2 regions of the Roseiflexus sp. genome follow, and region 2 is predicted to be linked to the other one. Evidence: riboswitches for the same ligand, from Rfam matches in the RefSeq annotation. Region 2 holds a riboswitch; the other holds the start of a gene.
What was found. Region 2 has a riboswitch for thiamine pyrophosphate ahead of AC3EA7_RS14550 (thiamine-binding protein). Riboswitches for the same ligand answer to the same signal wherever they lie in the genome.
Positions count from the first base shown of each region.

Region 1: another riboswitch for thiamine pyrophosphate. It lies ahead of thiE (thiamine phosphate synthase); the one in region 2 lies ahead of AC3EA7_RS14550 (thiamine-binding protein).

Region 1 covers NZ_JBYNRX010000012.1:9,543-13,486, forward strand. Annotated here, with positions in the region: gene thiW (energy coupling factor transporter S component ThiW) at 1-239, opposite strand, end outside; gene thiM (hydroxyethylthiazole kinase) at 444-1,256, opposite strand; gene thiE (thiamine phosphate synthase) at 1,963-2,673, opposite strand; TPP riboswitch at 2,740-2,854, opposite strand; gene coaE (dephospho-CoA kinase) at 2,951-3,559, opposite strand; gene AC3EA7_RS02295 (amidohydrolase family protein) at 3,572-3,944, opposite strand, start outside.
Region 2 covers NZ_JBYNRX010000080.1:62,085-66,028, forward strand. Annotated here, with positions in the region: gene AC3EA7_RS14545 (PQQ-dependent sugar dehydrogenase) at 1-1,133, opposite strand, end outside; TPP riboswitch at 1,584-1,698, shown strand; gene AC3EA7_RS14550 (thiamine-binding protein) at 1,751-2,047, shown strand; gene AC3EA7_RS14555 (ABC transporter permease) at 2,037-2,855, shown strand; gene AC3EA7_RS14560 (ABC transporter substrate-binding protein) at 2,852-3,841, shown strand; gene AC3EA7_RS14565 (ABC transporter ATP-binding protein) at 3,924-3,944, shown strand, end outside.

The DNA.
Region 1 (3,944 bases), on a different contig from region 2:
AGTGGCGTGCCCAGACCAAGCGCATTGCGAATGATCGAGGTGACCAGCGCCACCCCCAGTCCCCACCAGGGACCAATGAGCGCCCCGGCGAGCACATTGATCATATGCTGCACCGGAAATACTTTCGCAATTCCGACCGGAATGCTGATCGGCGATAACGCCACCGCCAGCGCCGTCAACACAATGGCATACGCCAGTCGTCGCGTCTGACTGCGCACGAGGGAGGTTGCTGCTGCCATGGGTTCTTCCTTGTTGTAGGCGGTGGGGGGTTAGGGATTTGATCGCTTGCCTTAACCTTCCCACCTGCTTTTTGAACGATAGAGGGACAGAGGGTGCTGAGAGCCGCTTTGCCACCTGCCACCATCCCTCCTTCAAGATGGCATCTTCTCACCTTACGCCCTGCGCCGCTTGCCTCTGACCGGGCCTTACCTCACCATCCACTCTCAACTATCCAGCTCCACGACCTTTGCCCCTGCCGCCACCTGTTCCGGCGTCAGGTTATAGATCTGGTCGAACAGCGCCATTTTGAAGCTGGCGGGACCGTGCGCTTTCTCGGCAGCGAGTTCCGCCGCCAGCCCGAACATTGCCAACCCGCCTGCAGCCGCCAACAGATAATCACGTTCAACTGCTGCAAATGCAGCAACCATTGTTGTCGCCATGCAGCCGGTGCCGGTCAGGGTTGTCAGCCAGATGTGACCATTGCTCACGGTGAAGACCCGCGCGCCGTCAGTGATGATGTCGCGCGCGCCGGTGAGCGCCACAACTGTGTGATACGTCTGCGCCAGAGTGCGTGCAGCCGCCACGGGATCGTCTGGCGCTGCGATGCTCTCCACGCCGCGCACCTCGCCGCCAATGCCGCTCAATGCACCGATCTCGCCGCCATTGCCGCGCACGATGCCGATGTTGAGCGAACGCAGCAGTTTGAGATCGGTTGCCGTGCGCAACTGTGTCGCACCGGCGCCCACCGGATCGAGCACAATCGGGATGCCGAGTTCGTTCGCCCGTCGCCCGGCAACCAGCATCGACTCGACCCAATCGGGCGAGAGGGTGCCGACATTGAGCACCAGCGCACCCGCATACGTTACCATTTCGGCGACTTCTTCCACATCGTGAGCCATAACCGGCAAACCGCCCACGTGCAATGTCACATTCGCGGTATCATTCATGACGACCAGATTAGTAATATGGTGGATCAAGGGTTTCGTTGCGCGAATGCGAGAAAGCGCCTCGCCAATTCGCTGGTTGATAGGGTTCATGGTGCGTCTCCTTGTTGTACCAGGTCTCAGACCTGCGCCACCGGTCGTTTCCGCTGTAAGGTGAAGACACGTGTAGACCCAAAGACCACCCTCCGAGAGGGCGCCCATCGGGGCGCTCTCGTACCGGGAGTGCAGACGTCCCGCCTGCCGACCAAGACCCCCTCTCTAAGAGGGCATCCCCTTGTGGACACCTCTCGCGCATGGCTTTTTCAGATGCGAAGTGCATTCTCGGCGTCCCGATGCTCATTTCCCCTCATCCCCCCTTCTCCCACACACAGTGCGCTGAGCCTGCCGAAGCGCGGCACCGAAGCGGGGAGAATGGGGCGCTTGGGCATCCCAATCTCCTAACGCGCGCGACGCAATCGAAGGGCTGGTCAAAAATGCTCCACTTGTAAGCCTGCGGACGCCCTCTCGAACATCGTCAGGATCGCCCGCGACGCGAATCACCAGGGATGTACCTTCGCTTCTGCTGTTCACCCCTTCGTGTCCCTTCGTGCACTTCGTGGATGACCCCCGCCAGTCGTCTGGTGCGGGTTGCACCAGGCGCCCGCAGCAGAGCGACCCTGCGTGTCCCTTCGTGCACTTCGTGGATGACCCCCGCCAGTCGTCTGGCGCGGGTTGCACCAGGCGCCCGCAGCTGTTCACCCCTTCGTGGCCCTTCGTGCGCTTCGTGGATGACTCCAGGACGATGCTCTGGAGTGAACGGCTACCCGCTACGCATCCGTTCATCAAGCGCCGACGCCACAGCATCGCGCAGCGCGCGTGTCGCCGCCTCGGGGTCCGGCGCGCCGATCACAGCCGAGATCACTGCAACACCAACCGCACCCGCCCGCACAACCGACGACGCATTGGCGATCGTGACGCCACCGATGCCCAGCACCGGCAGATCGACCGCGTGTGCAATCGCTGTCAGTGGCGCCAGGCCAATCGGCGGACCGGCATCCGGTTTGCTCGGCGTGCCAAACAGGTCGCCGACACTGACATACGTCGCGCCATCGCGCACCGCCTGCTGCGCCTGTTCCACAGTTGCGACCGACACTCCCAGAATGCGCTCTGGGCCAATGATCCGTCGCACCATATCCGCCGGAATATCGTCCTGCCCGATGTGAACGCCGTCGGCATCCAGCGCCAGCGCCACGTCAACGCGATCATTGACGATCAGCGGCACGCCAGCCGCGCGAGTAAGCGGCAGCAACGCCTCCCCCAACGCGCACATGTCGCGTGCCGGAACATCTTTGTCGCGCAGTTGAACGACATGCGCGCCGCCGCGCAACGCCGCGCGCACAATGTCAACCAGCGAACGTTCACCTGCCGCGCGCCGGTCGGTAATGACGTAGACAATGCCTCCTTCGGACGGAAACGGGATCGGATCGGTCAGAACCGATGGAGATGGATCAACAGGTGTGGACAGTGCCATAAGTTTCTTCTCCTGGAGCGCCAGAATCAAAACTGCCGCCGACCCAACCAACGTGGATCAGCGGCAGACTCCGTCTGGACACTTCCCTACGCCGGCATAACCCAGGTCAGGTTCAAAGGGTCTGCGACATCGGTCGGGTCGCACTCTCAGCCAGGCTCGCCCGGCTCCCCCAGTGGCGCTGCAAAGCAGCGCGTGATTATTCATTTGTCAATGGGTAGTTAAGGATCATGATACACGACTTTTAGAAAGATCGCAAGATGTTAAGAGCCGGCATCGGCTAGACGGGAATGCGCGCCCACGCCGCATCAATCTGCGCGCGAGTGGCATCGAGCGCCCCGCTGTTATCAATCACAACGTCCGCCTGCGCCACCCGGCTTTCCTGCGGCGGTTGCGCAACAATGCGCATGCGGGCCTCGGCTTCGCTCATGCCGCGCGTTTCCATCAGGCGGCGCAGTTGCTGATCCGGGGTGCAGGTCACCACCCACACCGCGTCGCACACCTGCTTCCAGCCGGCTTCCAGCAGTTTGACCGCGTCGATGACTGCGACGCGCGCATATGTTGCAGCGTCATCGAGCCATGCCAGAATGCGCGCATGCACCGCAGGATGGACGATCTGCTCCAGGCGTCGCAACGCCTGCGGGTCTGAGAAAACAATCGCTCCCAATCGCTGCCGGTCGATCGGTCCGCCTGGTTCGCACAGGATCGTCTCACCAAATGTCTCAACAATCTGCCGGTAGACCGGTTCTCCCGGTTGCTGCACCTGGCGGGTCACCTGATCGGCGTCGATCACCGCCGCGCCGCGCTCGCTAAGCATTGCCAGTACGGTGCTTTTACCGCAGGCGATATTGCCGGTCAGCCCAATCAGATAGACCCCTTTGTACGGCATGCTTTCCAACCCTCAGTGCTCGACTCCCGCCAGTTCGAGTTCAACATACTCCTGCTTGATCAGCGCATCCTCAGGAACGCCGAAGCGCCACAGCAGTTCGCTCATGAGTTCGACCTTGTGCTCAGCATCCTTCCGGCTCCACGTGCGACTCTTGATCTCCAGGTACGGTCCAGGGCGCGCATGCCCGACCAGCGTATCGAGGTTGACCGCGAAATCGGCGTCGCGGTACTGGATGCGCCAGCGGCGGCGGCGCTTTTCGATCTCCACGATCCGATCCGGCTGGAAGTATTCACGGTAGAAGCGCAGCGTGCGATCGGCGCGCGCCGTGTAGCGCGCCCGCCCGAAGAGCACCGCCATCTGATACTCGCCGCGCTGCGCGGGCGCC
Region 2 (3,944 bases):
CGATACGGTCCCTCGATCGTCGGGCGGATGCGCAGCAATCTCGCCTCTGTCTCGTCAGTGGACACATAGATGAACCCATCCGGCCCGACCGTCACGTCGCGCAGGCGACCGTACTGACCATCGATCAGGATTTCCTGCTCAACAATCGTGCGATCATCGATCTTCAGGCGGTAGAGCCTGCCAGTTCTCAATGTAACGAAGAAGAGATCGCCGAACCATTCGGGGAATGCGCTGCCGGTGTAGAAGACCATGTCCGACATGGCCACTGTTCTTTCGGGGTTGAACACCGCCACCGGCGGCATAAAATTGGGCACGCCATTACAGTTTACTGTTCCCAGGCAATTGCCCCACCCCCAGCCGTAGTTGCGCCCGGCGATCAAAACATTGAGTTCGTCCATGATGTCGGGTCCGTGCTCGGTGCTCCAGAGATCGCCGGTCGTCGGATGAAACGCCAGCCCCTGATGATTGCGGTACCCGTATGTCCAGATCAACGAACGCGGCAACCGGCCGTTATCATAGAACGGGTTATCGGTCGGAATGCTTCCGTCCTTGAGGATGCGGAAGGTCTTGCCGCCGGTGCTGTCGAGGTCCTGCGCGAGCGATGGAACGACGGCATCGCCCATCGATACGAACAGATACTGGTTATCAGGCGACACAACGACGCGACAACCATTGTGGTAGAGTGCGCCGACCATGGCATCAATCAGGACTCGCTCTTCGGCGACGCTGCGGGATGCAGGATTGACGGTGAACCGCGAGAGACGGTTCCGGCGATTGCCCCCGTCATCGAAGTGACTATAGCAGATATACGCCCACCCATTCGTGGCAAAATCGGGGTCGAGTTCCATTCCCAGCATGCCGGCTTCCTGTTCAGCGCGGAATCTGTCAGGCGGCAGACCGCTGAACGTCTGCACCGCGCCGGTTGCGATGTTCAGAGCATACAGGCGACCGCTGTTGCGCGCGGTGAAGAACAAACGCCCGTCGGGCGCGAAATTGATGCTCCAGGGTCGATCAAGGCGGGTCTTCACCACCTGAATCTCGTAGCCGGGCGCTGCATGCGCCGCGTTTCTTCCAGGCAGTACTGTTGCGCCAATCATCAGGAAAAGAACCATCCACAGCAGATGTCGAGACATACGCTTCCCTCTTCAAGAAAGGCGGAACACGAAAGCACGGTTGCAGATCGAGTCGATAGGTGCAGCGGCATTCTCGCATATTCCGCTTCGGCGGCAAAGGCGGATCAGGCGCTGAGAGCAGGACGATGGTCCTGTTTTTGTGTTGGTGACTAACAGATTATCACGATCGCAGGGTCCAGGCACGATTTGTCAGGCGGCAACCCGCTGCGTCGCCCGACGCTGAACCGTCGGGCTGAGCGCACGAAGGGCGCGACCGCGCCCTCGCTTCGGCGCATGCGCCCGCACCGCGCCAGCCCCGCGTCAGCGGGGCTTCGTCCACTCAGCGCGGGCGCCGTCTGCCAGAACCGCAGTGGTTCCTGTCAACTCATGACTGCACCCCGCAGACTGTACACGTTTGACAGGCGCTACAGAAAGTCGTATGATTCATAGAACAACCGATTGCGCCGTGCACGGCGCAGCTAGGGGAGCCAGGAGAGCCTGGCTGAGAGTGCGGCCCGACAATGCCGCTGACCCTTCGAACCTGACCTGGGTTATGCCAGCGTAGGGAATGCAATGGATGGTGTATGAACTGCCGCTCCCTACTTCTGGGGGCGGCGGTTTTGTATCGGGAGGGCGCCATGCCATCAGTAACCATCAGTTTCGAGGTCCTGCCGGGAGGATTACCGGATAAAGCCGCAACCTACGCGGCTGTCGACGCTGCCATCGCCGTAGTCGCTGCAAGTGGCCTGCCATATCGCGTCGGTCCAATGGAAACGACGATCGAGGGGGAGTACGACGCAATTATGGCAGTGATCAAACAGGCGCAGGAAGCGGTGCTCCAGGCAGGAGCAACGCGGGTCTTCACGCTGATCAAAGTGGATTATGACCCGCGCGGCTCTACGATTGCCGAGAAGCTGGCGAAGTATGCAGAGTGAACAGGCGCAGCATGTCGTTCAGGCGGCATCGCCTGGCGGAAGGAGCAGCAGATGGCAGCGGCGCGTTGCGCAGGTTCTGCCGCCCTTCGCGCTCCTGAGTGCGCTGGTTGCGGCGTGGGAACTGACCGTGTGGCGCCTGGCGCTGCCGCCATGGCTCCTGCCGCCGCCGTCGCGCATTTTGACCACCCTGATGAACAACCTGCCGGTGCTGGGTGAACACATCGCAGCAACGCTGTCGGTGACCGCCCCCGGCTTTGGGCTGGCACTGATCGGCGGTTTCGCGCTGGGCGTGCTGATTGATGCGTCGCCATTCCTGCGGCGCGCCGTGTACCCGCTGCTGGTCACCTCACAGACGATCCCGATTGTGGCAATCGCTCCTCTGCTCGTGGTGGGATTTGGGTTTGGCATGCTGCCCAAGGTGCTGGTCGTCGCACTGGTGACGTTCTTTCCCATCGTGGTCAACACCGCCGATGGGTTGCAGGCGGCGGACCGCGACCAGCGGCGTTTGCTGGAGGCGATGGGGGCGAGTTACTGGCAATTGCTGCGCCTGTTGCGGCTGCCTGCGGCGCTGCCCGCGATCTTCACCGGCATCAAAGTTGCAGTGACCTATAGCATCATTGGCGCCGTGCTGGCCGAGTGGATCGGCGCGAGCGCCGGCCTTGGCGTGTACATCGCGCGTTCACTGCGCGCCTTTCGCACCGATCAGGTGTTCGTGGCGGCACTGGTGACCTCGCTGCTGACGATTGGGCTGTTTGCGTTCGTGACCGTGCTGGAACGCTGGATTATCTCATGGAGGGATGAATCGTGAAACGAACAAGTATTCTGTTGCTGACAGCATTCGTGCTTGCCGCCTGTGGCGGCGCTGCACCGGCGGCGCCGGCGAAGGAATTGACGCCGGTTCGTGTCGGGCTTGACTGGACGCCAAACACCAACCATACGGGGCTGTACGTGGCGCGCGACATGGGGTACTACCAGGAGCAGGGGCTGGATGTCGAAATCCTGGGCGCGCAGGAGGGCGGAACTGCCGAACAACTGGTTGCGGCGGGTAAACTCGACTTTGGCATCTCCTTCCAGGAAGCCGTCACGTATGCGCGGGTCGAGGGGGTGCCGATTGTGTCGATTGCCGCAATCATTCAGCACAACACCAGCGGCTTTGCGAGCCGCGCCGATGAAGGCATCACCCGACCGCGCGACTTTGCCGGCAAAAAGTATGGCGCCTTCGGTTCCCCCATCGAACAGGCGACAATCCGCGGATTAATGGAGTGTGATGGCGCCGGTGATCGCTTCGACGAGGTCGAATTCGTGGATATCGGCAGCACCGACTTCTTTGTAGCGACCGAGCGCGGCGATGTGGATTTTGCCTGGATCTTCAAAGGATGGACAGGCGTTGAAGCAGAAGTGCGCGGGGCGCCGCTCACGATTCTGATGATGAACGACCTCCAATGCATTCCCGATTACTACACCCCGGTGCTGATCACCAGCGAACGGATGATCGTCGAAAAGCCCGATCTGGTGCGTCGGTTCCTCGCTGCCACGAGCGCCGGATATCGCTTCGCTATCGAGCAGCCGAACGAAGCCGCCGACGTGTTGCTGAAAGCAGCGCCCGAACTCGACCCAACACTGGTCAAACGCAGCCAGCAGTATCTGGCAAGCCAGTATCAGGCGGAAGCGCCGCGCTGGGGCGAACAGAAACTCGACGTCTGGCGCGATTACGCGCAGTGGATGGCGGATCGCGGGTTGATTGCGCGCATGATCGAGCCGGAGAAGGCGTTCACCAATGCGTTTCTGCCGTAACAACACGCTGGCTGAGCCTGTCGAAGCCAGCGCCGAACGCAACACGCTGAATAAGCGGATTGTGTAGAGGATCGGTCGTGGTATGGCGATGCTCGACGTGCGT